DNA from 4 places in the Pseudoalteromonas mucoides genome. Region 3 is predicted to be linked to each of the others. Evidence: predicted binding sites of a transcription regulator. Region 3 holds the regulator's gene; each other region holds the start of a gene.
What was found. Region 3 encodes sigma-54, which starts transcription at its own class of promoters, with help from an activator protein. Its sites were predicted from a motif close to GTTGGCACGNNNNTNGNNT; they were not measured.
Positions count from the first base shown of each region.

Region 1 (7,740 bases), on a different contig from region 3:
TGGCCATACGGTTATCAGCCCCTTTTTCCATTACTCCAACAGCATTATCGATATAACTGTCAACCACAAACCGCTTTTTTGCAGCGATGGATAAAAAGAACAACATATGGCAACTCGAAAGTGAGGCTATAAAAGCCTCTTCTGGGTCAACATTTGCAGCAACTGAATAAGGTAAAGGCACAATATGTGGCGATGACGAGGCTTCAACGTTAGCTCCTCCATCAAACTGCCACTGATGACCTCGGCTATATTTATTATCTATAAACGATTCATTAACACCGCGTGACCAAGTCACTTTCGCACTATACTCAGACATTAAAACTCCTTAAATTTATATCACTAAAGAAAAAGCGCTTAACCAAATCAACTGCACACCATATGCTAACCTTTGATAAGTCCCAGCATTTGTGCGCTGTTTAAATGCTTTAGTTAGCTTGAAGCTAAAATAACAAGTGACGAAAACAGTACTGGCTGAAAATACTCTAAAGCTTATGGGTAAGTAATCACTTATCGCGATTAAAATTGGCGCGATCAATAGCGACAAAAACATTACTAACCCGGCCCAAGAATGGATTTGGCAAGTTACAGTAGGTGATTCAGTATAAGGGTTTGCATCCATTGGGAAATACCCAGCAACCCAAGTTCCTATACCATGAACAATAGAAAGCCAGCCCACTAAAACAACTAATATAGGTGCATTTTCAAGATTAATGACATACCAACCAAAAGCGCAAAAAAGTATGCCTAAAGGGTAGTTATTTATAAGGGGAGATAATCTTTCTGTCGCACTTCCTGCTGCGCCAAGCTCGCTGCAAAACTGTTTATTATGGCTATAACTAGGGTAGAGTTTAGCGACTGTAAAAACACCAATTACAATCCAAATACTTGCGATAATTGCAGTATATACCCAAGCCACCTCAAGATGCGAGTTTCAGTTGGAATTAAAAGCGATTTAGGCAAGGCATTGATTGCAAATAATGGTTGTTCCCTTGTTAAAATCAATAACGCAGTATAAATCGCTTTTAAACCAACCCTTTGGGCGCTTCACAGGGACTTACTCCCATCGTTGTTACTTCTTAAAAGGGATGACCATTCTTGCAAAGTAACGCCTTGATATTAAGCCCCTGTGAAACGCTGAATTCTGCATCTTGAGGTGGCTTGGGCATAAGCTAAAAATTCAAACATAATTTACTTCCATGTGTAGTCAAACTACCATGATAATAAACTCGTTCAGTGACCTTGTATACTTTGCGTATTAGATATGAAAAAAGCAGCCCGGGGTTGGCTGCTTTAGTTTAGGGTAAAATCCATTTCGAGTAAGCACAGCCTAAACTTATGCGTTATCAAACTCTTGTTTTGATAATTCACCGTTGCCATCGGTATCAAGCTCGGAAAATGTTGCTGATGTAATGCCACCCATTGATGCTTCTTGCTGGCTAAGTGCCCCACTACCATCAATATCCAGCTCATCAAAATCTACAGCTGCAAAAGCCGCAGATGAAGATGCTAGTGCAATAAGTGCTAATGTTTTGTTTAATGTATTCATAATATAATCCTTCAATGTACTATCAAAAAAATGCGTAAAATTTAGTATCACTGTCCTTGTTATCCTTTATCGTGAGCTCCTTGCCCACTTAGGTTGTCTTTGGCAACTCAGGATAAACTCAGTTATGCTCTTGAATACTCTTCTTTTGATAACTCACCATTTTGGTCAGCATCACGCTGTGCAAATTGATTAAATAACTCAGCATCTTCTTTGGCTTCAACCAAACTAATCGCACCATCATCATTTACATCTAGGGTGTTAAAATCTAATGCCTCAAATGCAAATACAGATGATGAACAAGTTATCGCTATAAGTGCTATTGCTTTGCTAAATGAACTCATTACTAAGCTCCTTTCATTGCCGTTTTAAATATTTAAGAAATCCTTTTCAACATTCCATTGCAAAAGAATTAAGCTTTTGAGTACTCTTCTTTTGATAACTCACCATTTTGGTCAGTATCAAGCTCTGCGAACTTGCTTAGTAACTCAGTATCTACTGACGCTTCACTTTGGCTGATTGCGCCACTGCCATCGATATCCAACGTATCAAAGTCTGTCCCTGCAAATGCAGCTGATGACGAAGCTAATGCGATTAGTGCTAATGTTTTATTTAACGTGTTCATAATTATATTCCTTCAAGTTATGGCTGCGATTAACTCGCGTTTCGTTTGTTGTAATATGACTATTACAACTTCAATGCCAACATTAAAAACACATTTAATATCAAGTGATTAAGATTAGCATTTGATTGTTTCGTCATTTTTGGTAGGTATTTTTGTTGCCTTTTTGCAACAGCAACAACAAGAAAAATTAAATTCAATTTAAAATCAAACACTTAGAATGTTCTGGGATGATACAAAATCTACGTCTATGATTTTTTAAAGTTGAAAGAGGATTGTTAAATATACGAATGAAGCATAAAAAAATAAATTAATCGATATTATTAAATATCAAATAGGAACTATAACCACCTGATAATTAATAGCTAATTTATTATATAGCGATAATAAAGGGGAAAGTTAAATGCCTAATTTCAAGATATTCACCCGCTTGTTGCAAAATAGCGAATATCAACAAAGACATTTTAAACCAAAGGTTCTAACACGGAGAGGTCGATAAAGTGATCTTTCATAAACTTTTTCATTTCATCTTCACTTGCATGTAACTGCACACCAAACTGCACCTGAGTCGCTAAACTACGAACACTGCATATTTGCCCACTAAACTCTCTCATCCCCTTATTCTCTTTATCAAGTAAGATATTGCACTGAGTGTTTTTTAGGCTGGATAAGTCTTCTTTGCTTTTAATTTCAAACATGACTCCTGTCGCAGAGATATCTTTAATAACCCCTAGCCACTGGCGTTCATCACTTAGTTTAATTTCTGCAGGTAATAAAGTCGGTATACGGGTGTGTGAACGCAAACTAAACAGTTGTACTTGAGTCGGAAAGTTTAAAAAAATTAGCCTGGCGGGGTGTGATGCAACAGACATGACTTGTTGGCGAAAGGCAATAACCTGCCCTCCACCACTTTCAAGTACAGCTCGAATGATAAGCACTACACCATCCTTGAGATATTCGCCTGCATTATGTAAACGTCTGACTGATGGGTAATTTAGGACAATAAAACGATTATTTAGAAGCCCTACAAATTCAGTTTTAACTCGCTTGCTGTCTGTAGGTGTCAGTATTTCAACATCGACAAGTGTTCCCGCAGTAATTTTACCGAGCTTTTCTAAATTAAGTTGCAACTTCGTCTTCGGCATTCCCTTTCACCACATTCTAAATAATAGAGTATTTATATTAACCTAAATAGAGATAGAACAGCGATAACCCTAAAGTCTGAACTATCCTCGCCAGAATGTTGGTGTAAACAATACTAATAGCGTAAATATTTCTAATCGACCAAACACCATAGCTATGGTTAATAGCCACTTAGCTGCATCGCTCACGGCACCATAATGACTAGCAACTTCACCAAGCCCTGGCCCTAAGTTATTCAAACAGGCTGCCGTTGCTGAGAAGGCAGTAATGTTATCCATGCCAGTGCCCATCAAGGCTAACATTATGATGACAAACACGAGCGCATAAGCGGAGAAAAACCCCCATACAGCTTCAACAACTTTGTCTGGAAGTGCTTTTCGACCTAACTTTATTGAGTAGATTGCCCGCGGATGCACTAACCGATTAAGCTCACGCACCCCTTGTAAATAAAGTAAGAACACGCGCACAACTTTCATTCCCCCCCCCGTAGAACCCGCGCAACCACCAATAAAACTAGAGAAAATTAACAAGATAGGTAAAAACAATGGCCATGCAGAGAAGGTATCTGTGGCAAACCCTGCGGTGGTACTCATAGATACAGCTTGGAATAAAGCCTGATCCAGGGTTTCATCGCCATTGGCGTAAATGTTATTCGACGACAATACCGTAAAACACACAACAACTAATGCCAATTGAATAAACAAAAACACTTTAAATTCAGGATCTCGAATATAAATTTTTAAGTTTCGGCTCGAAACGGCAGCATAATGAAGCGTAAAATTGATGGCAGCAATAATTAAGAATACCACACAAATAAAGTTAATAAGCGGGCTATCAAAGTGCCCTATTGATGCATCATAAGTGGAAAAACCACCAATCGCTATAGTAGAAAATGCATGGCAAATAGCATCGAACCAATCCATTCCTGCAGCCCAATACGCCAGCATACATGTAATAGTTAACGATACATAAATGTACCAAAGGTGCTTAGCTGTATCAGCTATACGCGGGGTCATTTTTGAGTCTTTAACTGGACCGGGTATTTCAGCTCTGTATAGCTGCATACCACCAACACCAAGCATTGGTAATATAGCAACAGCAAGTACGATGATCCCCATCCCACCGAGCCATTGTAGTTGTTGGCGATAGAATAATACCGACTTAGGTAAATATTCTATGCCTGTTAGAACTGTAGCCCCGGTTGTAGTGAGGCCAGAAAATGCCTCAAACACCGCATCAGCCAGCGATAAGTTGGGCTCTTGTAAGAAAATAAGGGGAATAGAAGCAAACGCTCCTAACACTAACCAAAAAAGCACCACAATTAAAAATCCTTCGCGGGCTTTTAAATCACCATGCTCTTGTCGATTCGGATAATATGCAGTTAAGCCAATAACAACGCTAAAAATAAATGCTAATACAAATGGTACACCACCCCCATCTTTGTAGATGAGCGATACAACCGCTGGCGGCACCATGGTAATACTGAACAGTACAACAAGTTGGCCTAGAATTTTTATTATGGTACGAAATTGCATTTAGCTATCGCTTATTTAGGTATTTTTATTAACTGTTGGTTATTGTCTTACTGTTTAACTTTTAACTCAACCGCACCATGACTCAAATCATAAATATCTTTAATGGCTTGTGCAGCTTCACGGCTATCTATAGTAATAGTCCATTCAATATTAGCAGTAAATTGTTTTTCGATATTAAGTACTTGGTATTTTGTTTTTAATAATTGCTCAATAGCACCTTGAACGCTGTAATCAGTACAACCTGTTAACTCGATACTAGGTACTTTCACCACGGTGTCTAGTTTTGCTAAAGCGTTATTTAAAGAGCCACCGTAAGCACGGACCAAGCCGCCGGTACCCAGCTTAATCCCCCCAAAGTAACGTGTAACAACAGCGGTAACTTCACCTAAACCAGAGCCAACTAAAACATTAAGCATAGGTTTGCCTGCAGTACCATTTGGCTCACCATCATCTGAAAAGCCATATACATGGCTCCCTCCTGGGTTTCCAGCAACATGAGCCCAACAGTTATGTCGAGCATCGGCGTACTTTTCTTCAATATTTTTTATAAATGCTTTGGCAGCAGCTAAATCCGGGGTGTGTGCAATATGCACAATAAACGTGCTTTTTTTTATTTCTTCTTGATGAAACACATCATCTGCAGGGTATTTGTATTCTGACATATTTTACTTAACCAAAAAAATGGGGCCAACAGGCCCCTTCTCTCGCTAGCTTACAACTTAATCTAAGTGTAAATCGCGCGTCATATTCTCTAAGCTATCTTCGTGTACGATGATGTTATCTTCTATACGAATACCGCCAAATGGTTTAAACGCTTCAACTTTTTCCCAGTTAATAAACTGTTTGTTGTCAGTTTGCGCTAAATCACCTAGCAGTGAGTCAATAAAGTATAATCCAGGTTCAATGGTAAACACTTGGTTCTTTTCAATTAAGCGAGTGCATCGTAAGAACGGGTGCCCTTCTGGTGGCGCTTGATGGGCGCCTTTCTCATCTGCCATAAAACCGCCCATATCATGAACTTGCAAGCCAAGATGGTGGCCAAGCCCATGCGGGAAGAAGGTAGATGTAATACCGCGCTCAACAATTTCAGCAGCTGGTAGCTTAACGATATTAAAATCACTTAATACCTGTGCCACACGTTGATGGCAATCAAGGTGTAACTCACCGTACAATAAGCCTGGCTTTAAGGCGTTGCCTAAGGCAATTTGATGCTCAGTCATAACCTTAACCAAATCTGCAAATTCACCTGACTTTTTAAAGTCATAAGTACGGGTAATATCTGCGGCATAACCATTAAAGTTAGCACCAGCATCAATTAAAAATGATTTATGCTCTTTAGGTGCTACTGGGTCAAAGTGCGTATAATGCAAAATAGCGCAATTTTCGTTAAGTGCAACAATGTTGCCATACGGCATCTCATTTTCACTTTGACGTGTTGCGATTAAATAGGCTTGTTGAATATCAAACTCAGAGCCACCAGCAAAAAAAGCATCACGCGCTGCTTTATGACCATCTACCGCGATACGGTTTGCTTGGCGTAAACATTCAAGCTCGTATTGTGTTTTATAAGCACGATGATAGTTAAGATAGTTTATAACCGGCTCTGGGTTCATAACGCTAAAGCCAAGCGCTTGCGCTACTTCGAGATATTCCCCGATATAAGCGAACTTTTCTTTATCATACGGTAATAACTTCTCAACCTGATCAGGCTTTAAAAGAAGTTCAATATCAAAGTAATCAGCCCAAAAATCTCGTGGTTCATCAGGAACTTTGTGCCAAAAATCAACCGGACGATAAAAGATAAGCTTTGGCTTATCACTGCCATTGACCACAATCCAACAATGAGGGTTATCGATGACCGGTAACCAAGCTTTAAAATGAGGATTAACTTTAAACGGGTAATACATGTCGTCTAAAAACTGGCGTTTAGCTTGGCCCGAATGAATCACTAAACCTTCTAAACCTTCACGATCAATAATAGTACGCGTACGCTGTTGCAGTGTTGCAATATGTTCGGCGTATGAAACGGCTAATTTATCCATAGTAAACCCATCTGTTAAATTTAACTTGTGCGAGAGTCTACCATAGACTCATATAACGGCCAAAGCGTACCTAAATAAGGTTAACCGCCCATTTTCATGTCGAGTATTGGCTCGAGTATATTACCCTCTCGCCCTAAACGTGTGTGATACACCTGACGATAAGCAAATACATTTTTAACGTAATTACGGGTTTCACGATACGGGATCAACTCTACCCATAATTCTGCAGGCATAGCTTCATCAGGTAGCCAGCGTTTTATACGATGATATCCAGCATTATATGATGCTGTAGCAAGCACTTCGTTGCCATTGTTTTTCTTTTTTAAGTACTCTAAATACTGAGTGCCTAAACGAATATTGGTTTTTGGTTGATTAAGCCGCGTACTCGATACAGTGCTTTTGTTTACGTATTTTGCTGTGCTAGGTAGTAACTGCATTAAACCACGTGCATTAGCATGAGAACGCGCGTCGGGTGCAAATGAACTTTCGCGACGCGATATCGCGATGCTCCAAGTAACATCTATGCGGTTACGTTTACTATAGCGTTCAAATAAGTCTTGAAATGCAAACGGAAAACGCAGCTCAACATAATCCCACGCTTTAATTTGCGCTAAGGTATAAATAGTGCTGTCGTACCAATCAAGTTCAGCTGCAAGCTTTGACGCTGCCAACTTTTCTTGCTCGCTTGAAGTACGTGTTAAATAGTTCCACTCACGTCTTGCCGAAGTAAAGCGCTCTAATTCATAAAGCGCTTTGGCACGTTTAAAACCAGGTGCTTGTGCAACCTCGGCCACTAACCCATCGCTGACCTGCAGAGGCTGATTGTTTAATTGCACCGGTATATTTAACCTTGCT
Region 1 covers NZ_JBMMUC010000023.1:15,394-23,133, forward strand. Annotated here, with positions in the region: gene AAEU30_RS19895 (OsmC family protein) at 1-316, opposite strand, end outside; gene AAEU30_RS19900 (DUF998 domain-containing protein) at 332-916, opposite strand; gene AAEU30_RS19905 (EF-hand domain-containing protein) at 1,334-1,546, opposite strand; gene AAEU30_RS19910 (calmodulin) at 1,669-1,887, opposite strand; gene AAEU30_RS19915 (EF-hand domain-containing protein) at 1,956-2,168, opposite strand; gene AAEU30_RS19920 (flagellar brake domain-containing protein) at 2,630-3,310, opposite strand; gene AAEU30_RS19925 (TrkH family potassium uptake protein) at 3,392-4,843, opposite strand; gene AAEU30_RS19930 (YigZ family protein) at 4,891-5,505, opposite strand; gene pepQ (Xaa-Pro dipeptidase) at 5,563-6,885, opposite strand; gene AAEU30_RS19940 (transglycosylase SLT domain-containing protein) at 6,966-7,740, opposite strand, start outside.
Region 1: the regulator sigma-54 is predicted to act here: its motif matches at 2,231-2,249, upstream of AAEU30_RS19915 (EF-hand domain-containing protein).

Region 2 (7,740 bases), on a different contig from region 3:
AAGCTATTAGATGTTGTAGCGTCTTTATTATCAGCTAATAACAGCGATAAAGTTTGATCAAACTTTTGTCGATTATACAGCCCTGTTAACTTATCGGTTTCGGCTAAATGTTGAATTTCAATATTACGAGCTTGTAGATGTTGGTAAGCTGAAAAGCGAGTTTTTTCGTAAAATCTAAAAATTATAATATGTGCAACACTCACTTCAATCACATTAAATAAAGAGCCGAGCCCTATAGTAATGACTTGCTGTTGTTGTTTGTAGGTAAGATAAGCACAAATACAAAAAGCAATGCCACTGAGAACACTGCCCCAAGTTCTTCCTACTAAAAAAAATGTTAAAGGAGGGATTAAAGTAGCCCAAAATAAAGTGTGGGCCCGACCGCTGGTTGAAATCACAAACAGCATAATTAAGCTAACGATGATTATAGCCACGGCCCAAGCAGCCATATCTACATCAGCAGTTTTAGTAAACCATGAATAAACAGCTAATGTAATACAAAGGCCAACAGTATCAAATAAAGCAATATCGTAACTTGCAAAGTAGAAGATATTCAGCAAAGTTAAAATTACAAAGTAGCAGCTTGCCAATAACAAAGTGTGAGCTATTAACTTTGTACGCCAAAAGTCTTTATGATCTTTTGGGTGTTTTGGTAGTTTTTTGTACCAAAAATCGAGCATGCCACTGTTCCTTCAATTTGAGAAGCGTCTATAACTGATTATTACTTATATTAGGCTTTTATTATAGTTTTTGGACGCTTCAATTATTATCGGCCAATAATAATACGCTGGTCTGGAACTTGCTTGCATAATAAAAGCAAAAACTTTTACCTGATTGTATATGCAAAGTAAGGGGAAAATGTGAAGGTTTAAATTTTAATCTATATTACTCAACTTTATTGCTTTTTACTCTAGTGATCGCATGTTTTAAATACTATCGCTGTTGCCCTTGCAAAGTAGCAATGATGCGTCTGCTTCCGCCGTGATCTCTATGTTCACCTAGGTAAACACCTTGCCATGTACCGAGCTGTAGGCGACCATTGTTAATAGGGAGCGATAATTCACAGCCTAAGGTGCTTGCCTTAATATGGGCTGGCATATCGTCATCACCTTCATAATCATGGCGATAGTAAGATTGACATTCAGGTACAAATTTATTGAAGTGGCTTTCCATATCCATACGTACGGTGGGATCTGCATTTTCGTTGATTGTTAAACTTGCAGAGGTGTGTTGTATAAATAGGTGGAGTAAACCTATTTTATAATTGGTTAATTCGGGAAGTTTTGAAGTGATTTCGTCGTCAATAAGATGAAAACCTCGCGAGCGAGGTTTCAAATTAATGCTTTTTTGTAGCCAGCTCATAGTTTATCAAAGCTAACTTCGATATTTGCATTACCTGAGTCTGAAGTGAAAGGGATTAATATTTTGGCACCTTCACTTTTGTGGGTAATAGTATGCTCAGAACCTGAGACTACAATAGGTGTTGCCATATCAAAGTCATAGCCTTTTTCACCAAGTAGGTTTTTTGCACCACCTGTTACCATATTGGTAATTTCACCAACCATGTCAGTTACTTCTTCATTGACAGAGTCAGGACGTTCACCCAGCATTCGTTCCATAATGGTAAGCGCTAAACTTTCGTCAAAAGTAATCGAGAATGAGCCTCTGGTTTGCGGACCAACCATACCGATTAGCCCTGAAACATCACCACAGGCAATTTCATCTTTTTTAATTCTAGGCTTGCCTGGCTTTAACTCTGTTTGCGCCATGGTGCTCAATACATTTAATAATGATGCTAGAAAAGGATTGATGAACTCTACATTCATATTTAAATTATCCCTTAAGGTTTACAGTTACACTGTTATTATACATTTAAGTGTAGCGGCTATTTTTACCGCTGCACAAAACTATTCAATACAAGATGCACATCTACCATGTGCTTCAATAGTTTGCCCTGAAACAACAAAGCCACTTTCACCGGCTAAGCTATTTAGCTCATGTGATATAACAGTGGAATGAAGCTCTTTAACAAAGCCACAACTATCACAGATTAAAAGTTGCACCGGATGAATATGATCAAAATGATGGCACAACATAAATGCATTTGTACTTTCTATTTTGTGAATAAAACCCAGCTCGGCTAAAAAATCAAGAGCTCGGTAAATAGTCGCTGGTTTTGCCCCAGATTCAGTGAGTTTTAATTTCTCTAATAAATCATAGGCACCAACACCACCTTGCGCACTTGCTAGAAGGCGAAATACTTTTTCACGGATTGGTGTGAATCGTGCACCACGATTGTCACACACTTGTTTTGCTTTACTAACGAGTGATTCTATATTCATCTGCTCTTATCCTTACGCTACCACGATATACTAACATATTGTGTTGTAGTTGCAGCGTTTTTATTAGACAGTTTTATTTTAGGAAGTCTAGCTCTGAATTAATTTTTAGCGATATTTATCTTTTTTTCAGTTATTGGTCCAATAGGTACGGTCCCTGTTTTTATTGCGGTTAGCGACTCATGTTCATAAATTAATAAGAGATAGTGGAACAAGTATAATTAGTCGGAGTATGGGGTTAATTTTATCTAGATTGTAGTTTGATAATTTTAATGAACTTGATTTCATGGACGTTGAACTTGCTGGTATTAACTACGAAAACCTAGTAAAAGAAAACAGATAAACAGTTATTTTAGCTTCCCCTTATTTACGAAGAGCTTATCATTGAAGCGCTAGCGCTATTTGTGTAAAATGCAGCGCTTTTAATGTTGTTTTGCTGCCTAAGGATTTTACTTTGAATAGACGCTTTTCTGTTGCCCCCATGCTTGATTGGACAGATCGCCACTGCCGTACTTTTCATCGTAAAATGACAAAGCACACAGTGCTTTATACAGAAATGGTTACTACGGGCGCAATTTTGTTTGGTCGTGGTGATTATCTTCATTTTAATCAGCATGAAAATCCGGTTGCTTTGCAATTGGGAGGCTCTGATCCCCAAGCGCTGGCTAAATGCGCTAAGTTGGCAGCAGAACGTGGTTATGATGAAGTCAATCTGAATGTTGGCTGTCCGTCTGACCGTGTTCAAAACGGACGGTTTGGTGCGTGTTTAATGGGTGAGCCGCAACTTGTAGCTGAGTGCGTTGCAGCAATGAAGGCCGAAGTGAATATACCAGTAACGGTTAAAACCCGCATAGGTATAGATGAGCAAGATTCATATGAGTTTTTATGTCAGTTGATTGAAGCTAGCCACAAGGTTGGCTGTGATGACTTTATCATTCATGCTCGTAAAGCGTGGCTAAATGGCCTAAGCCCTAAAGAAAATCGTGAAGTTCCTCCTCTTGATTACCCACGTGTTTACCAACTTAAAAAAGATTATCCTCAGTTACATTTAAGCTTAAATGGTGGCGTAAAAACAATTGCTGATAGCCAAACACATCTTGAACACGTTGATGGAATTATGATTGGTCGTGAGGCATATAGTAACCCGTTTATTCTTAGCGAAGTTGATGAAGCCATTTATAATGAGCAACCTTTCACTTTATCTCGCCATGATGTAGTACGTTCAATGTATGACTATATTGAGTTAGAGATGCAACAAGGTGCAAACTTTTGGCATATCGCACGCCACATGCTAGGTATTTTTCAAGGTCAACCAGGCGCTCGAGGCTTTCGCCGTCACTTGTCTGAAAATGGCCATGGTAAACAAGCGGACTTGTCAGTAATGGATAAAGCATTAAGTTTCGTTCCTGAATAATTAATTTATATTCAAATTAATTAGCGTCATCATCCGAGTCAAAAAGCTGCTTAATGCGGCTTTTTTGATCTCAAATTTTAGTCAAAATATTAATTTTTTCGTCAATTTGACACTTTTATGTTCAGCTAAAAGTCATCTGAATTTATCTGTATTATATTTTAACTTGTTGATTTTTAATTTTATTATGGGTTTTTGATTAACTTGGCATAAGTCTTGGAATCTACTTATTGTAATCACCCATCATCAACAGGAGATAATCATGGGCATAATGAACCGCGTTACAGATCTTATTCAAGCAAACTTAGTTTCGGCGTTAGATAAAGCTGAAGATCCAGAAAAATTATTAAACTTACTTATTCAACAAATGCAACAAACACTTGATGAATGTCGCTCAACAGCAGCCGTAATTTTATGTGAAGAAAAGGCATTAAAGCGTGAACAAGCACAAAAGCAAGTTAGCATTGATAGCTGGCAAACTAAAGCAGAGCTAGCTGTGGCAAAAGGAAGGGATGACCTTGCAACTGCGGCATTAAAAGAAAAACAACATGTAAGCGATGAGCTTGCAGCTATTGAGCTAGAGCTTGTTAAATTAGCCGATTCACTGAAGAAACTTCAAGACGATGCCCAGCGTTTACAAAGTAAATTGACTGAGGCAAAAGCAAAGCAGGCAAGCTTGCAAAAAGTTCATAACCTACTTGATGCCAGAATGCGTGTTAATCATCAATTAAATAGTGAAAAAATAGCAGATGCGCTATCCCGCTTTGATGTTATTGAGCGCCGTGTTGAGTCAATAGAGTCACAAGTTGATGCTTATGATATGACTAAAACGCAAAGTAGCACAGCAGTGCAAATCGATGCGCTCGTTAAAGATGAAGCATTAGAGCAAGAATTTGCAGCATTAAAAGCAAAAATGAAGCAAACAGCTTAGGAGATAATATGATGAATACTTATAACAATGAAAAGAATTGGTACAAAGACGCGTTGAATAAAAAAATTTCGGGTGTGTGTAGTGGTTTTGCACGTCGGTTTGACTTTCCTATCTGGGCGACGCGGTTAGTGACTATTCTGCTCTTTATTCAATTTCCATTATTTATTGGTGGCGGTTATTTGGCTGCACATTTTTGCTTAGATACTAAGGCGTAGTGGGGGGAGTCATGAAAATAATTGCAATTTGCTTATTAATAATCGTATTTATAATATATAGCCCATTTCAGGTGGTGCAGTTTGATTCATGGCAACTACCGCTTATTATTGCTGATTTAAGCTGGGTAGGTATTGAATTATTTGGTGCGTTGCTGTCTGTTGTAGCTGTAATTGCTGTGATAGCTCTGGTAAGTGCTGGGTTATTAGGTGCAGGTATTATTGTTGGGGTGGGCGTGGTCTTAGCATTATTGTTTGGCTCTGTAATGATAGCTTGGCCTTTATTGCTTATAGTCTGCTTGTGTTGGCTTATTGCAGATAATAAAAAAGCGGCTTAATTTTTACGAACTGTGCTGGTGTTGCTAATTTTACTGACTATTTTTTCACAATTATGCTAAATTTAGCCAATAAAATGATTTTTTATAACAAGGATAGAGATGACATTTAAGCCACTAATCACATTGCTTTCATCGGCTCTTTTAGTAATGAGCCTATTTCCGTCAATGGTAAAAGCACACGCAGATCATCACCATGATGAGGATAGTGAGATCATTGTAAATAATGCGCAGGTAAGAGTCTTCTTGCCAGCCAGCAAATCGACGGTAGGTTACCTAAGTATTGTTAATCATGGTAATGCAGATGTAACGCTAACAAAAGCCGCTATTGATGGTTTAGGGCGTGTAGAAATTCATGAGCATGCTCATGTTAATGGCATGATGAAAATGCAGAAAGTCGACACATTATTAATCAAAGCACATCAACAACTCGATTTTAAACCTGGCGGATATCATTTGATGGCGTTTGAGCCAAGCGAAGCAATAAAAGCCGGGCAAGAATTAAAACTCACGCTATATTTTAGTGATGGAAACCGAGTTTTTACTCAAGCTCAGGTTGTTTCTTTAGAAAGTCAGGTAGAGCAAGCTTCACAATCTAAGCAGCATCACACGCATCATTAGGAGGTTAAATGTCACAACATAAAGGGAAAATTATTGGGGCAATTGTACTTATATTTATTTTGTTTTACGCATTAGCTGTTTATTGGAGCGCAGAGCCTAGCCGAGTAAATGTGTTAACTCAAGCTAAGCAAGATGCCCAGCAACGCGGTGAAAAACTTGTTACAGGTTATACCACTACATCGGCGTTAATAAACGTAACCAGTACATTGTTAAATAAGCCTGGAGGTTATTTATCTAATGATATGATGCCGCCGAGTATACTTATGGATAATATGCCAGCTTGGGAGTATGGGGCGTTAGAGATGTCTCGTGATCTTGCTTTATCTATGCGCAAAGATTTTAGCCGCTCTCAATCTCAGTCAACTGAACATGTAGCACTGAAAAAAGCACAGCCACAATTTAATATTAGCTCAGAGGCATGGGCATGGCCGAGTGCTGAGAGCGAATACCAAAAAGGTATTGATTTTTTAATTGCTTATCGCACGCAAATTGCAGATCAAAATGATCGTGAAAGCCAATTTTACGCACGTGCAGACAACCTACGCAGCTGGCTAAAAGAAGCTGAAAAACGCTTGGGTAGTTTAAGTCAACGTTTAAGCGCAAGTGTAGGCCAAGATAGATTAAATACCGATTTAGCCGGTGATAAAGAAGCTCATCAAGCAACTTATAGCCCACTACAGAATCAAGTTAAAACCTCATGGTGGGAAATTGATGACGTTTTTTATGAGTCTCGAGGAGCAACTTGGGCTTTATTACATTTTTTGCAAGCTGTAGAATACGATTTTGCTGATGTATTAGAAAAGAAAAATGCCCGTGTTAGCTTACAACAGATTATTCGTGAGCTAGAGGCAACCCAAGAAACTGTTTGGAGTCCGATGATTTTAAATGGTAGTGGTTTTGGACTTGTGGCAAATCACTCATTAGTAATGGCAAATTATATTTCACGAGCCAATGCGGCTCTTATTGAACTTAGCGAACTTTTAGCGCAAGGATAAAACATGAAAAAGTACTGTCTAGCTGCTGCCCTTTCAATGGCATGTTTGGCACCAGCAGCTCACGCTGACACTTTATTAGGCTTATACGTAGGGGTTGATGCTTGGCAAGCGGACAATTCGGGTAGCTTTGCAGATCGAGGGAATATGCAGAGCTTTAATTTCGATGATGAAACCTTCACAAGTTACTACGCTGCTTTAGAACACCCAATTCCACTGGTGCCAAATATAAAGCTAAAATATACCGAGCTTGAGTTAAATGGTAACACCACTATTAGTGGTGATGGCTTTACGTTTGATGGTTCTACTTTTAAACCTGGAACAGATGCAACAGCAATGACTGACTTCTCTCATGTTGATTATATTCTTTATTATGAGATTTTTGACAATGATTTAGTATCAATTGACTTAGGTGTGAATGCTAAGCAGTTTGATGGGGAAGTTGTTGTTACTGGTGATATTAATACTTCTGATGGGCAAGGAGATACGGTCACAGAAACCGTCGATTTCTCTGGTTTTATACCATTAGTATATGGTCGTGCAGAAGTGGGCTTACCTTTAACTGGTTTGAGTGTTTTCTTCGAAGGCAGCTTATTAGCAATTGATGATAGTAAAGTGCAAGATTATCAAGCTGGTATTGCTTGGGAATTAATTGATAACTTAGCTGTAGATGTAGCGATTAAAGCTGGTTACCGCCAAATGACTTTAGAGCTTGATGATATTGATGATATTTATACTGATTTAGATGCATCAGGCCCATTCGCGGGTATCCAAGTTCACTTCTAAATCACTTTAGATGTTCATCGTGGCATTACTTATTAGTGTGCCACGTAACTTCAAACTCTTCCTCTAGCGCCGTGCTTAACAGTTGTTTATATCCCTTGTTAATTGGGATGTTG
Region 2 covers NZ_JBMMUC010000012.1:6,585-14,324, forward strand. Annotated here, with positions in the region: gene AAEU30_RS13630 (GGDEF domain-containing protein) at 1-680, opposite strand, end outside; gene AAEU30_RS13635 (secondary thiamine-phosphate synthase enzyme YjbQ) at 934-1,362, opposite strand; gene AAEU30_RS13640 (chemotaxis protein CheX) at 1,359-1,826, opposite strand; gene AAEU30_RS13645 (transcriptional repressor) at 1,908-2,342, opposite strand; partial or broken gene AAEU30_RS13650 (MarC family protein) at 2,497-2,589, shown strand; gene dusA (tRNA dihydrouridine(20/20a) synthase DusA) at 2,821-3,753, shown strand; gene AAEU30_RS13660 (PspA/IM30 family protein) at 4,013-4,681, shown strand; gene AAEU30_RS13665 (PspC domain-containing protein) at 4,693-4,896, shown strand; gene AAEU30_RS13670 (hypothetical protein) at 4,908-5,231, shown strand; gene AAEU30_RS13675 (copper chaperone PCu(A)C) at 5,331-5,849, shown strand; gene AAEU30_RS13680 (DUF2333 family protein) at 5,858-6,844, shown strand; gene AAEU30_RS13685 (TIGR04219 family outer membrane beta-barrel protein) at 6,848-7,627, shown strand; gene AAEU30_RS13690 (TIGR03899 family protein) at 7,653-7,740, opposite strand, start outside.
Region 2: the regulator sigma-54 is predicted to act here: its motif matches at 3,954-3,972, upstream of AAEU30_RS13660 (PspA/IM30 family protein).

Region 3 (7,740 bases):
AGACCTGATTCTTTTATTTATACTTTCAGGTTGGCTTTTGTTACTATTTACTGCAATCTGATATTGAATAATTGGCGTAATGTAATGGTGACTTCTTTTGTCATTTTAATTCTTGGATTTGCTGGACTTGTTTGGAGCGCAGATCGCTTTGTTTATGGTGCTGCAGCCCTGGCAAAAAATTTCGGCGTACCGACTTTAATAGTCGGTTTAACCGTTGTTGCTATGGGTTCATCAGCACCTGAAATGATGGTGTCGGCCTCCGCTGCTCTTGCCGGTAAAACGGATACTGCAGTTGGTAATGCAGTCGGTTCAAATATCACTAATATTTTGTTGGTATTAGGTATTACGGCACTGTTGCGCCCGCTTTCGGTATCTTCAACAACACTCAAGCGAGAAATGCCGCTGGTGTTACTTATTTCGGTTGCTGCTTGGTATGTGTTTTCAGATAACTACTTTTCATTTGCCGAAGGCATTGCGCTACTAATTGCATTTATTGTTTTTATTGCTGGGCTTATCATCATTTCGATTCGCGCTAAAAACCAAGTCGATGACCCATTTGTTAGTGAAGCCTGTGAAGATGTGCCAGATAATGTTCCAACTAAATCAGCACTATTTTGGCTCGTCGTCGGCATGGTCGTACTGCCTTTAAGTTCTCACTTTTTAGTTGGTTCAGCTGTTGATATTGCAAAGTATTTTGGTTTAAGCGATTTAGTCATCGGCTTGACTATTATTGCTATCGGTACCAGCTTGCCTGAACTTGCAGCTTGTATTGCAGGGGTACTAAAAAACGAAGACGACTTAGCATTGGGTAATATTGTTGGCTCTAATATTTTTAACTTACTAGCCGTTTTACCATTAGCGGGGATTATAAATCCTTCGATAATTGACCCGTCTGCGGCAAACCGTGACGCGCTAATTATGATAGGTGCCACCATCGCATTAATCGCTATGTCCTTGAGTTTTCGTGGGGCGCGCCGTATTAATAGAGTTGAAGGTGGCTTATTATTAGCCGCGTTTGTTGCTTATCAAGGTTATATTTTTAGCCAAGTAGCTTAATACCGAATAAATTGGACAACACAATGACGCAGTTAAATTTTATTGAACAAGGAAAACGAGTACTTGATATTGAACGTCAAGCCCTTGTTGATATAGCTCAATACCTAGACGAAAACTTTAACCAGGCCTGTCAGTTGATGTATCAATGCCAAGGCCGAATTATCGTTGTCGGCATGGGCAAGTCGGGCCATATTGGCAATAAAATTGCTGCTACATTAGCAAGCACCGGTACACCGGCTTTTTTTGTTCACCCTGGTGAAGCGAGCCACGGTGATTTAGGTATGATCACCCGTGGTGATGTAGTCATGCTGATATCTAATTCTGGCGAAACCAGTGAGGTGCTCAATATAATCCCAGTGATTAAACGCATTGGCGCTAAAATGATCGCAATGACCAGCAACCCAACATCGTCAATGGCAAATTGGGCTGATGCTCATGTATGCATTAAAGTATCTAAAGAAGCTTGCCCTCTTGGCCTTGCACCAACAGCCAGCACCACAGCAACACTTGCAATGGGAGATGCAATAGCCGTCGCCCTACTTGAGACACGAGGTTTCACAGCCGACGATTTTGCCCTATCACACCCAGGCGGCAGTTTAGGCAAACGTTTATTACTGTGCTTAAAAGATTTAATGCATGATGGCGCCTCAACGCCTATTATTAAAGACACCCAATGCATTAAAGACGCTTTAATAGAAATGTCAGCCAAAGGCCTAGGCATGACAGCAATTGTAAACAACCTTGGCCAACTTAATGGTTTGTTCACTGACGGTGATTTACGTCGTATTTTAGAGCAACGTATCGATATACATAGCACACTTATCAGTGAAGTCATGACACGTTCGTGTACCACGGCAACTGCGGACATGCTTGCCGCCGAAGCGCTTAATATTATGGAGCGTAAACGTATTAACGGTCTTATTGTCATTGATGAAAATCGTCACCCCATTGGTGCACTAAATATGCAAGACTTGCTCAAAGCAGGAGTGTTATAAATGCAATTTGCTGACTTATACCAGCCACTGAGCTTAGATGCTCAAACCCGCGCTAAAAAAATTAAATTGCTTATCTGTGATATTGACGGCGTATTTTCTGATGGTCGAATTTACTTAGGTAATCAAGGCGAAGAATTAAAAGCATTTAATACCAAAGATGGTTTTGGCATCAAAGCGCTAATCAACAGCGGTTTTGATGTTGCTGTTATCACTGGACGTCATTCACAGATAGTTCAGCAGCGAATGACTAGCCTAACAGTACAACATATTTATCAAGGCCAAGAAAATAAGCTGCAAGCCTATCAAGAGCTTAAAGATAAACTGAGCTTAACCGATGAGCAAATCGCCTATATTGGCGATGATGGCCCTGATCTTCCTGTTATGGAGCAAGTTGGCTTTGCAGTAGCGGTGAACGATGCACACCCGTTAATCAAACGCGTATCGCATTATACCACTATGCTACCGGGTGGGTTTGGCGCTGTAAGAGAGCTCACTGATTTATTAATGCTTGAAAACGAAAAATCGCTAACCAGCGAAGGAACCAGCTCATGAATAGTGCGCGTTTAGTTTTAAGCGTATTATTTATAAGCTGTATGGTTTGGCTTTGGTATCCATATTTTAACCAAACAAACATAGAGCAGCTCGTTGAAGAAGATGTTATTGCCAAGCCCGATTACACCGCTGTGGCTTTAAAACAAACAGCCTTTGATGAGCAAGGTAAAATAAGCCACAAAGTCACCGCTGCAAAAATGGAATTATATCAGCAGTTAGGGTTCACTTACTTTGAAGAGCCTATTTTCACTTTATACAATCAAGAACAAATGTGGCAAATTAATGCAGCAGAAGCCACATTGTATGAAAATAACCAGCTGGTTTTAGAAGGCAATGTGACGGCGAAAAACCTCACAAACAATGCCATGATAGACCATATTAATGCCGATAACATTCAAGTTGATATTGAACTTCAAACCATGAGTTCAGAGCAACCAGTCGAGTTAGTCGGCCCAAATTTAAAAATTACTGGGCGCGGATTACAAGCCGATTTAAAAGCCGAAGTAATTGAACTAATTAACCATACGCGAACCATATATTATGACCAATAAACTTGCCAACCTACTTATAATACCAAGCTTATTCATTGCATATTCGAGCTTTGCCCAAGATACAATGCCACCGGCCGATCAGGTCTCAATCAGCGCCGATAAACAACAAGCTCAACTTAAATCTAATGTCGGTATTTTTGAAAAAAACGTTGAAATTATCCACGGTAACCGCCGTATTAAAGCAGATCGCCTTGAAGTACATAAACGTGAAGACTTAGGCGATAACAAACAGCTACTCGTGGCCACTGGCAAACCTGCATACTTTGAAGAAAAACAAGCCGATGGCACCCTAATGAGCGCCAGTGCTGACGAAGTTCGTTACGATGTAGCAAAGCGCCTGTTAACTTTAATTGGCAACGCGAAAGTAACCCAAGCAGGACAAAAAATTAACGCTAAAAGCATCACCTACGATATGGAACAGCAACTAATAAGTGCTGAAAGAGGCGAAGACTCAAATGACCGCGTGCATACAATTTTAGTACCTGTCGATAGCAAAAAATCAAAAGGCCAGCTATGAGTACATTAAAAGCCGAGTTTTTAGCAAAAAGCTACAAGGGCCGCCAAGTTGTAAAAAGTGTTGGCTTAGAAGTTAGCGCTGGGAGTATTGTTGGTCTGCTAGGCCCTAATGGCGCAGGCAAAACCACTACTTTTTATATGATTGTTGGCTTAGTGCCCAGCGATAAAGGTAAAATTAGTATTGATGATAACGATATTACATTATTACCCATGCACAGCCGTGCTCGCTTAGGAATTGGCTATTTACCACAAGAGTCATCTATTTTTCGTAAATTGACCGTTTACCAAAACCTCATGGCGATTTTAGAAACCCGTAAAGAGCTAAACAAAACAGCCCGTGAAGAAGCCTTAGATAGCCTACTTGATGAATTTAGCATTCAACACATTCGCGACAGCCAAGGTATGGCATTGTCAGGTGGTGAGCGCCGTCGAGTTGAAATTGCGCGCGCTTTAGCCGCAAATCCTAAATTTATTCTGTTAGATGAGCCTTTTGCTGGCGTTGATCCCATTTCAGTGTTAGATATAAAGAAGATTATCGAGCACCTTAAAAACCGTGGTATCGGCGTACTTATAACCGACCACAATGTAAGAGAAACCCTTGATGTTTGCGAAAAAGCCTACATTGTTTCTCATGGGGAGTTAATTGCATCAGGAACTCCTGAGCATGTACTTGCCAACCAAACAGTTCGCGATGTATATCTGGGTGAGCAATTTAGGCTATAAAGCAACGCTCAGCTAACTATCTGCTAAACTAAATTATGACAACACAATAAAAGGATTGTTAGAGATAAATGAGGCAATCACTCCAGCTGCGCATGGGCCAGCAACTTACAATGACTCCACAACTGCAACAAGCAATTCGCTTATTGCAGCTAAGTACATTGGATCTCCAGCAAGAAATTCAAGAAGCACTCGACAGCAATCCATTGCTTGAAGTTGAAGAGCAAGAGTTTAGTGACGAAACGGCTGGCAAAAATGAACAAAAACAAGATACCGAAGACGTCACAGTAAGTGCTTCTGCCGATGAGACACCAAGCGAATACGAACAAGAAAGCAGTGAAGCACTTAATAAAGACACCGTAAGTGACGATATGGCTATGGATGTGACCTGGGATGAGTACATGAGCGCCGCTCCTGCCAGCTCATCAGGCCCGATGCCTGAAGATGAATCTATTTATCAAGGGGCTTCAACCGAAACCTTGCATGAATATATTATGTGGCAGTTACAGCTAACCCCATTTAGTCCGACCGACGAGGCGATTGCGATTGCCATTGTCGAAGCTATCGACGACTCAGGTATTTTAACCTTAAGCTGTGAAGACATTGCTGAAAGCCTAAATAAAGATAATAACGAAGAAGAAATTGAGCTTGATGAAGTTCAGGCGGTTCTAAAACGTATTCAACTGTTTGACCCAATTGGTATTGGCGCACGCAGCTTGCAAGAATGTTTATGTATTCAACTAAATCAATTTGACCCCGCAACTCCTTGGATTAGCGAAACAAAAATGATTTTAACTGAACATATCGATTTATTAGCCAGTCGCGACTACCGAACTTTGATGAAAAAGACTAAGCTTAAGGAAGATGAGCTTAAAGAAGTGATGACACTCATCCACAGTCTAAACCCAAAGCCTGCGGATAGTATTGTACGTGAAGAATCTGAATACGTTATTCCAGATGTCTCAGTAAAGAAAATCAAAGGCCGTTGGGTTGTTGAGTTAAATCCCGATAGCATGCCTAAAATTAGAGTAAACAGCCAATATGCAGCTATGTCTCGCTCGGTTAAATCGAGTAGCGACAGCCAATTTATTCGCTCCCACTTGCAAGAAGCAAAGTGGTTTATAAAAAGTTTAGAAAGCCGTAATGACACATTACTCAAAGTAACCAACTGCATCGTTAAACAGCAGCAAGGATTCTTTGAACATGGTCCCGAGGCAATGCGCCCTATGGTATTAAACGATGTTGCTGAAATGGTCGAGATGCATGAATCAACCATTTCACGGGTTACCACCCAAAAGTACATGCACACCCCAAGAGGGATTTTTGAGTTAAAATATTTTTTCTCAAGTCATGTAAGCACTGAAAACGGTGGGGAATGTTCGTCTACAGCGATCCGCGCATTAATCAAAAAATTAATTAGCGCAGAAAACTCAGCGAAACCATTGAGTGATAGCAAAATTGCAGATATATTGGCAGAGCAAGGTATCAAAGTAGCTAGACGTACAATCGCAAAATATCGCGAGTCACTGGCTATTCCACCGTCAAATCAAAGAAAGAGCTTGATTTAAGGCGTAAAAAAACAAAGAAGGAAAATGCTTATGCAACTGAATTTAACTGGTCGTCACGTAGAAATTACCGATTCACTTAGAGACTATGTACACAATAAGTTTGCAAAGCTTGAAAGGCACTTTGATCATATAAACAACGTGCACGTCATTTTAGACGTAGAAAAGCTAAGCCAAAAAGCAGAAGCCACAATACACCTCAGTGGTGCTGATTTATTTGCTTCAACAGAACACCAAGACATGTACGCTGCGATTGACGCCCTAATAGATAAACTAGACCGTCAAGTTATCAAACACAAAGAGAAGCACGCTCGACACTAATATTATGAAACTAAGTTCACTTACTTGTAAGGACTGCAGTAAAGCTGCGGTCCTTTTTAATAGCAAAAAACGAATTTTAGAATTTATTAGCCAGTTGGCTCATGAACAACTCCCTCACCTTTCAGAACAAGAAATTCTTAACTCGCTACTTAATCGAGAGAAACTAGGAAGCACGGGTATTGGCCGTGGAATTGCTATACCTCACGGTAGAATGACTGGTGTTGATACACCATTAGCACTGATACTAGTGAGTGAAACGCCCATTAATTTTGATGCGATTGATAATCGTCCTGTTGATATATTTGTGGCACTCATCGTACCTGATGGTGAGAGTCAACTTCATTTAAAGACCTTGGCCACAATTGCTGATAAACTTAACGATAAAGATTTTTGTAAACAATTACGTAGCGCTAAATCAGACCACGACTTATACCAAGTTATTGTCGAGCAGTCATAAGAAAGTGAAGGAGTCATTACATGGAGTTAATTATCATCAGTGGGCGCTCGGGTTCTGGTAAATCTGTTGCCCTTCGCGTATTAGAAGATCTGGGTTATTATTGTGTTGATAATATTCCTGTGAACTTGCTGCCTTCACTCGTACGAAGCGTTTCTGATAACTATGATAAAACAGCCGTTAGTATTGATGTGCGCAATCTGCCAAAAGAACAGGAAGAGTTTAATGACATCCTTGAGTATTTACCTGGCTTTGCAAACCCGACTTTATTTTATTTAGACAGTGACGACCAAACACTGATCAAGCGCTTTTCAGAAACGCGCCGTTTACACCCATTATCTTTAGACTCTTTACCCCTTGATTTGGCTATCAAGCAAGAGAAAGTATTGCTTGATGTATTGATCACGCGTGCTGATTTTATCCTTGATACTACTGACTTAAGCGTTCATCAACTAGCTGAATCAATTCGCGAAAAAATCTTAGGAAAAAAAGATAAAAAGTTGATTATCACTTTTGAGTCCTTTGGTTTTAAGCACGGTATTCCTAAAGAAGCTGATTACGTATTCGATGCACGCTTTTTACCAAACCCACATTGGGAGCTTGAGCTAAAGCCACTAACAGGCCTAGATCAACCAGTAAAAGATTATTTAGCTAGCCACAGTATTGTGCAGAAGTTTACATGGCAAATTCAAACATTTGTGCAAACCTGGCTACCGCATTTAGAGCGCAATAACCGCAGCTATCTCACAATTGCAATTGGTTGTACTGGTGGTCAACACCGATCTGTTTATCTAGCACAAACTATAGGTGAGAGCTTTGCAATGAGTCATAGCAATGTAAAAATCCGCCACCGTGAACAAGAATAATACCTGCTACAGGCTTTGATATGCATTTAGAAGACACTTTTTTAATAAAGAATAAGTTAGGATTACATGCACGAGCTGCCAGCGTTTTAGCCCAGCTCGCGCTGAAGTTCGATGCGACGATTACCCTATACCAAGACGATAAAC
Region 3 covers NZ_JBMMUC010000013.1:15,284-23,023, forward strand. Annotated here, with positions in the region: gene AAEU30_RS14530 (calcium/sodium antiporter) at 85-1,056, shown strand; gene AAEU30_RS14535 (KpsF/GutQ family sugar-phosphate isomerase) at 1,080-2,051, shown strand; gene kdsC (3-deoxy-manno-octulosonate-8-phosphatase KdsC) at 2,052-2,603, shown strand; gene lptC (LPS export ABC transporter periplasmic protein LptC) at 2,600-3,154, shown strand; gene lptA (lipopolysaccharide transport periplasmic protein LptA) at 3,144-3,671, shown strand; gene lptB (LPS export ABC transporter ATP-binding protein) at 3,668-4,393, shown strand; gene AAEU30_RS14560 (RNA polymerase factor sigma-54) at 4,462-5,958, shown strand; gene hpf (ribosome hibernation promoting factor) at 5,989-6,276, shown strand; gene ptsN (PTS IIA-like nitrogen regulatory protein PtsN) at 6,281-6,733, shown strand; gene rapZ (RNase adapter RapZ) at 6,754-7,596, shown strand; gene AAEU30_RS14580 (HPr family phosphocarrier protein) at 7,617-7,740, shown strand, end outside.

Region 4 (7,740 bases), on a different contig from region 3:
ATTACTAAAGCACCTAAGACTAATCGCACAACCTTCATAAACCAGCTTTGCTCCCAAAGCGGTACTTCTTCAAGAACATCGAGTTGTTCACGAACAAATGGGACAGTGACAACTTCTAATGCATCACCACGTTGTAAATCAAAACCAACACCACCTTGTAATAAACGACGGATATTTGACAACGCTTCAACTGAACGCGGCACCATAGTCGTTTCACCGTTTTCGCCCACTGTGGGTAAGTAATCCACTGCAACTGATACACTAATTCGACGTATTACACCGGTTTGCTGACGCTTATGTGAAATTGTAGTATCAAGCTCATAGTTACGAGTTGCTTCTTTATGACTTCGGCTCGGGGATGTGGCCGTACCCGCGCCCCCTTGCCCTGCTATTTCTGGAATATCAGAGTTGACTGGTGGCTGGTTGGTCAATGCACCAGGGATACCTACCGCAAGGCCACCAATGTTATTTTCTTCAAAGGTTGTTTCGCTGCGTACTGCTGGTAAGTCTGGGTTATAACGTTTTTGTGTTTCTTCGACTGCACTAAAATCCATACTTAAATCAACTTGTGCAGTATAGTTACCCATACCCACAACTGGCATTAAAATACTGTCGATTTTTTGTAGATACTCTTGTTCACGCTTGCGTTCAATATCGTATTCTTTACGTGAACGTGCTGCTAACGAACTTTGTGAGCCTGAATTTAGTAAGCGACCATTTTGATCCGTTACCGTTACTCGCGCTGGTGAAAGCCCTTGTACCGCTGATGCGATAATATCAACAATAGAATCAACTTCTTCACTATCCAGCATTCTTCCACGTTTTAGTGTTAAAACCACGGTAGCTGAGGGCTCTTTTTCACGACGAGCAAATACATTTTCTTTTGGAATGGCGAGTAATACCTTAGCACGTGTAACATTTTTTAATTCTTCGATAGTACGTGCTAACTGCTGTTCACGGCCATGCTTTAAGCGCTCACGCTCTAAGCGTTGACTCACACCAAAACCCATGTCTTGCATTATAATATCAGTGCCAGAACTGGGTGCTTGGTCTAACCCTTCACGGGTCATTAGCAGTTTTATATTCTGGTACTCACCTTCTGCAACTGAGATGACATTGCCATCTAGTTCATATTCAATTTTTTGTGCATCTAAAAAATCCAGAGTTTGGATTAATTCTTCCGTGGGCATTTTACCTAGCGGACGCATATCTGGCTGACGAGCCCAAATAATCACAAAAATTGCGATAGCTAAGCAAATAGCAAGGGCGATGATCAAAGTGACTTGGCGCAGTACATCAACACCATTTAATGCACTTAAATAACCTGACTTTTGCTCTTGTTGATCGTCGTTATCGCTTTGGTCGATACCGCCACCTGCTAATGCAAGGTCTGTTGATTGATTAGATTGCGCCACAATAATTCTCCACTACCTAATTAAACAGGCATGTTCATGATTTCTTTGTAAGACTCAACAAGCTTATTACGCACTTGCACTGTCGCCTCAAAAGCAACCGATGACTTTTGTGATGCAATCATCACTTCAGCAAGAGAGACATTTCGGTCGCCCATTTCAAGCGCGGTTACTTTTTGTTTTGCTTCTTGCTGATGATTATTAACTGTATCGAGTGCATTCGTTAATAAGTCACCAAATTGTGCAGACGAAGTGGGTTGTGCTTGCGTTGGAATTACATTGCTGGTGTTACTACGGCCTGCTTCTAGAGCCATAGACTGCATTTCTTGGAATAACGCGCTATTTTGAATTTTCATAATTATCTCTGACGTTGCACTTTACTAATAACTTAATAAAGCACAAAACGTGCCAGAAAATAAAAATATAAAATTCAATAGGTTATCGTTTATTTTCAATGTCAGAGTTTTGACATTATAACGCTCAGCACCGCTGAGCGTTATAATTGTTGTGAAGCTCTTTGAGGGGTTAGGCTGGCAATGCAATTCCTAAGTCGCGCATTTGTGCTAATTTATAACGTAGTGTTCGAGGACTTATGCCAAGAGTTTCGGCTACGTCTTTACGCTTACCTTGGCAACGGGTAAGGGTTTCCAAAATAATACGATGCTCTTTGTCTTTGAGTTCATCTTTATAAGTACCAGAGTCTAGGCTTGGTAACTCACCCACAGGCTCTACCGACTCAGTTTTTGCAGCAATCGCTGGAGCAACGGCATCATAGTATGCTTCATTCGTTGTAGCTGGTTTACCTACAAACGGGGTGGCAGTTAAATTCTCAATGAAAATAGCACTTTCATCGATGACTTCACCTTGGCGTAAGATCAACGCCCGTTGAATCACATTATCGAGCTCACGCACATTGCCCGGCCATGCATGAGAGAGTAATTTTTGTTGTGCTTTTTCACTAAGCTGCGCGAGTGATTCTTTACTTTTAGTTAAATGACGTTCAATTAAATGCTTTGCTAACACTATAATGTCACCAGGACGCTCACATAATGGTCGCCACATTAACGGAAATACATTGAGTCTGTAATATAAATCTTCTCTAAACTTATGCTCGCTTACAGCATCTTTTAAATCTCTATTACTAGTTGCAAGTACTCGCACATCAAGCTTAATTGTTTTACGCCCACCTAAACGTTCTACTTCACGCTCTTGCAATACACGTAGCAGCTTTGCTTGAAGACTTAAGTCCATCTCGGTGATTTCATCTAATAGTATGGTACCACCTTGGGCTTGTTCAAACTTACCTGGGCATGCCTGAATAGCCCCTGTAAATGCGCCTTTTTCATAACCAAATAAAGTAGCTTCGAGCATATTTTCAGGTATGGCAGCACAGTTAATTGCCACAAATGGTTCATTTGAACGCTCTGATTTATCATGAATATAACGAGCCAATACCTCTTTACCTGAACCACTTGGGCCTAACACCATGACGCTGGCATCAGATTTTGCCACTTTACTGGCAAGCTCTAATAATTGAATACTTGATGGGTCTGCAACAATGGGACCGTCAGTTTCTTTTTCTGGCTCTGGCAAGTAACGACTCACCATATTTAATAGTACTTCAGGTGCAAATGGTTTTGCCATGTAATCAATGGCACCTAAGCGCATAGCTTCTACGGCATCATCTATTGTTGCATATGCTGTCATCATTAAAACAGGTAAATCAGGGTGATTTAAATTAATGCTACGTAATAAATCGAGTCCGCTCATTGCGCCCATTTGTACGTCACTCACCACTAAAGAAAAACTGTCTTTTTTTAGCAGCAACATAGCTTGCTCTGCACTATCGGCCGCAACACAAGCAATGCCCGACATTTCTAAAGTATCGATTAATGCTTCACGAAGACCTGCGTCATCCTCAACAACTAAAATAGTGTTATTACTCATAATGCCTCCACCGGTTTAGAATCAGTACAAATAGGCAGTAATATGCTAAAACATGCTCCGCCTTGAGTTTTATTGGCAACTTCAACCCTGCCCTGATGGGCACTAGCTACAGAGCTGACTACAGCTAAACCAAGACCCGTGCCTTGGCTTTTAGTGGTAAAGAACGGTTCAAATAGTTTTTCAGCTTGGGCCATATCTATTCCGGGGCCGTTATCACACACACTAATACGCACATGGTCGTCTAAATGGCTATCTCTAATTGCATTTACACGCACTAAGGCACCTGAGCCAATAACTTGAATACTGTTATGAATTAAGTTTTGTATCGCACTGGCTAACGCGGTTTTATTGCCCATAATCGTAATATCAGGCTCAGGTAAATTGACATCAAGCTCACTATTATTAAGTACAACCATCGCATCAGAACCCGCTTTTACTTCGCTAAGAAGCTGCTGCATAGACACTTGCTCGACAACTTGTTGATCGCCACTTTTTGCAAACAGCAGCATGTCATTCACTTGCGTTTCAAGATCTTTTAAGCGCGACATTAACTTTGTATGAAAATTACCACGTGAAGCCTCAGGTAAACGTTTAGAGCCCAAATTAGCCGCGTATAACATAGCTGCAGATAACGGGGTGCGAACTTGATGTGCTAATGAAGCCACCATTTTACCTAACGCACTTAAGCGCTGCATGTGAGCCACACGCGTTTGTAAGCGCCGTGTTTCGGTTAAATCAGTCATGAGTATTAGCTGGCCAGGCTCTGGTGCCAATGCCGTAATATCTAACTTGATTAATCGACCATCTTTTAATGAAACTTCATGGCCATCATCTTGTTGAGGACGAAAAGAGCGCTGGATAATACTAAACCATTTCTCGCCTTCGAGCGGTTCACCTAGCATATCAATTGCAATTTGATTAGCTTTAGCAATCATGCCACGACCATCGAGCACTATAACACCAGCAGGCATGGTATCAACCAAATGGCTCAGCCAACTCGCTTGTTGACGAAGCTCACTAAGCTCTCCCACATACTCTTCTTGTTGAAGACATGGGTTATATTGATTAGCTGTGATAAATTGTGGTTTCAACACGTTTGCAAGTGCCATAGTAAACTCTCATAAAGGTTCTCTACGGTGTTAAATGCACGATCTATACCAAAATTATATTAACTAAAATTCATGAACTTAGCTTTAAATTAAGGCGACAATAAACTGACACAAGGAAAACACACAATGACTAAAAATGTACGGTGTCGCTGCCCATGGCTTGATACTTCAAAACAAGATTATGTAACCTACCACGATGAAGAATGGGGAGTCCCTTTGTATGACGACCAAAAGTTATTTGAGTTTATAACGCTCGAATCAGCCCAAGCGGGGCTTAGTTGGTACACCATATTAAAAAAGCGTGATGGCTATCGCCGCGCGTTTGCAAATTTTGATGTTAAAACCGTAGCCTCATTTAGTGAAACCGATATAGAGCGCTTAATGCTCGATGAGAGTATTGTGCGTAACCGGCTAAAAATCAGTGCAACAATCAACAATGCAAAGCGCTTTTTAGAAATTCAACAAGAGTTTGGTAGTTTTAGTAATTACCAATGGCAGTTTGTCGGCAATAAGCCACAAGTTAGTAATCTAAATGAATTAAGTGATTATCCCGCCATAACTGAAGCATCAACAGCTTTCGCAAAAGATTTGAAAAAACGAGGCTTTAAGTTTTTAGGCCCAACGACGGTTTACGCGCACATGCAGGCATGCGGTATGGTTAACGATCACAGTAATGATTGTTTTAGAAAAGCTGAGATTATTGAAAAATATTAAGGGGTAGGTGTTAGGCACTAGGCTAAAGGTACTAGGTTAAAGATTTTAACCTATCGCGAATTAATCTCGTGATAGGTTATATTTTTTCATTTTTTCAACAAGGGTTGTGCGTCTTACCCCTAGTATCTCAGCGGCGCGAGCAACTACGTAATCATAACGCTCTAGTGCTTGAGTAATAAGGCTTATTTCAAGCTCAGCTAAGTAGTCTTTTAATTCAATACCTTCGTCAGGTAATAACCCAGAATCAGACGAAGCTAATTCAATCTCAGGCTCTTCATCGTAATCACTAAAGCCCGTACTAAAAATATCATTAAACGCGTCACGTTCCATCAGTTCTTCAGGGTATTGAGGTTCATAGGCATCAACTTCAATATAACGATATTTTGCAGGAAGATCGGGCACATCCACGACCTTCTCTGGAAACATAATCACCATACGCTCGACTAGATTTGCAAGCTCACGGATATTACCCGGCCATGCGTGCTCTTTAAGGCTTTCAATGGCACGCTCAGTAAATTTAGCTGTGGTACCACTTTGCTCATTTACACGGCGCATTAATTCTTTTAATAAAAGCGGTATGTCATCAGCCCGCTGTGAAAGAGATGGGTTTTCAATAGGGAAAACATTTAAGCGATAATATAAATCTTCGCGGAATGAGCCTTGCTCAATCATATCTTCAAGGTTTCGGTGAGTCGCCGCAATAATACGCACATCAGCTTGTATCGCTTTCGTGCCACCAACACGTTCGTAGCTGCGCTCTTGTAATACGCGTAAAAGTTTTACCTGCATTTGCAATGGCATATCGCCGATTTCATCTAAAAACAGCGTACCACCTTGAGCAAGTTCGAAACGGCCTTTACGGGCTGAAATAGCTCCTGTAAAAGCGCCTTTTTCATGCCCAAACAATTCACTTTCTAGCAGCTCACCAGGGATAGCTCCACAGTTTACTGGCACGAATGGCCCTGAATTACGTTTAGACAATAAATGTACGTTACGAGCAACCACTTCTTTACCTGTGCCGGATTCACCTAATATAAGCACGTTTGCGTCAGTTTTAGCTACTTGCTCAATTAAAAAGCGGACATCTTTAACTGCTTCTGTTTCACCAACTAAACCATCAAATGATTTATGTGGTTTAGGGTGTTTATGATCGCTTGGCAACATGCGTTGATATTGCTGACAATCATGCAAAAGTTGCGTGGTGACGTCGTGGTTAAATGGCTCAGAAATCAAACCAACCACATTGGCAATACTCAGTAAAGGTTTTAAAGTCTCGCCAATTAATAAAAAAGGAACTGCAGGATAGCGCTTAATTAAGCTCTCATGATCAAACTCTTGTAACGCTCCCAAGATAACCATGCATTCTTGTTTTTGATAGTTATTGCACTCTTGTTCGAAATTTTGCTCGTCAAGGCTTAAAACAGCTTCACCAATAAATGTCAGTGAAGCATGTAAACCAATCGCACGATTATTATTATTATCTAGAATCAAGATCATTAGTCAGCGAACCACAGTTACAACAAGCTATTAGTATTTAAATTGTAAGCGAGTTTGAGAGGGATGCAAGCACTAAGCGACAGTTTTTTGACATCATTGCCAAAAAACTGCCATTAGATTAACTTTAAGTAATACTTAAGAATTATCTGTTAACAAATCGAGAGAAAGTTTAAAAATGCTTGTGCTTTAGGACTATGGATATTTGGGGTTCTTCGTACATTACAAAAGCTTGCAACTTCAGCATTATTCCAATGATAAACACCGGTTAAACAACCAAAAAAATGCCTGTAGTCTACATAATATTCACTTCTTGGTATTAAATTGTCAGAATGAGATAACAAGATTGCGGCACTTGATTTACGAGTATTAATAACAAATTTTTCTCTTATTTTGTCATCAATCATAATATTAAAAACAAAATAATAATCTTCTAAATTTTCGGACTTCCTAAGCGCGTTAACAAGACTACTCTGAACAAGTTTTGAGAATTTTATCTTCTCATATGAGATACATATTTCACTTTCATAATCGAGTAACTCTTCTTGAAGTACTAACTTTCGCGCTTCATAATCTTCTTTCGAATAACACTGCTTTCTCTCCTTTGATAGCACACCAGTTTGTAAGTCTATCTCGCCCTCACCTTTATCAGCTAGAATAATAGCTTTAGGATCAAATGCTTTTACTTCATATGCATCTGCAACCCCTCTAAAATCATTCAATTTAGCTAATTTACCACCTAACAAATATTTACCAGCAAATGGTAGATGATTTTTAGCAGGAAATAACTTTGTGTAATCTAGGTAACGTTTAAAGAATTGTTGCTTTTTCTGTTCTGCTTTAAATTCTAATTCAGGATCAGCAAAATCATAATAGGTTTGTGGGTAAGGTCCAGCTCCAGTGTAGCCTAAAGCTAACAAATCTAATTCTGAGCAATGCCTTGAAATAATCGAATGTAATCTTGTTGTATGCTTAGCTGATTCTATACAGTCATTCAAGTTTAAAATATTTACACCATCACAACTTACAAATAAAGCAGAGTCTATATCTGAAGCAGAACCGTG
Region 4 covers NZ_JBMMUC010000004.1:54,162-61,901, reverse strand. Annotated here, with positions in the region: gene fliF (flagellar basal-body MS-ring/collar protein FliF) at 1-1,415, opposite strand, end outside; gene fliE (flagellar hook-basal body complex protein FliE) at 1,436-1,768, opposite strand; gene AAEU30_RS05370 (sigma-54-dependent transcriptional regulator) at 1,938-3,359, opposite strand; gene AAEU30_RS05365 (sensor histidine kinase) at 3,356-4,468, opposite strand; gene AAEU30_RS05360 (DNA-3-methyladenine glycosylase I) at 4,595-5,182, shown strand; gene AAEU30_RS05355 (sigma-54 dependent transcriptional regulator) at 5,243-6,679, opposite strand; gene AAEU30_RS05350 (MBL fold metallo-hydrolase) at 6,829-7,740, opposite strand, start outside.
Region 4: the regulator sigma-54 is predicted to act here: its motif matches at 1,807-1,825, upstream of fliE (flagellar hook-basal body complex protein FliE).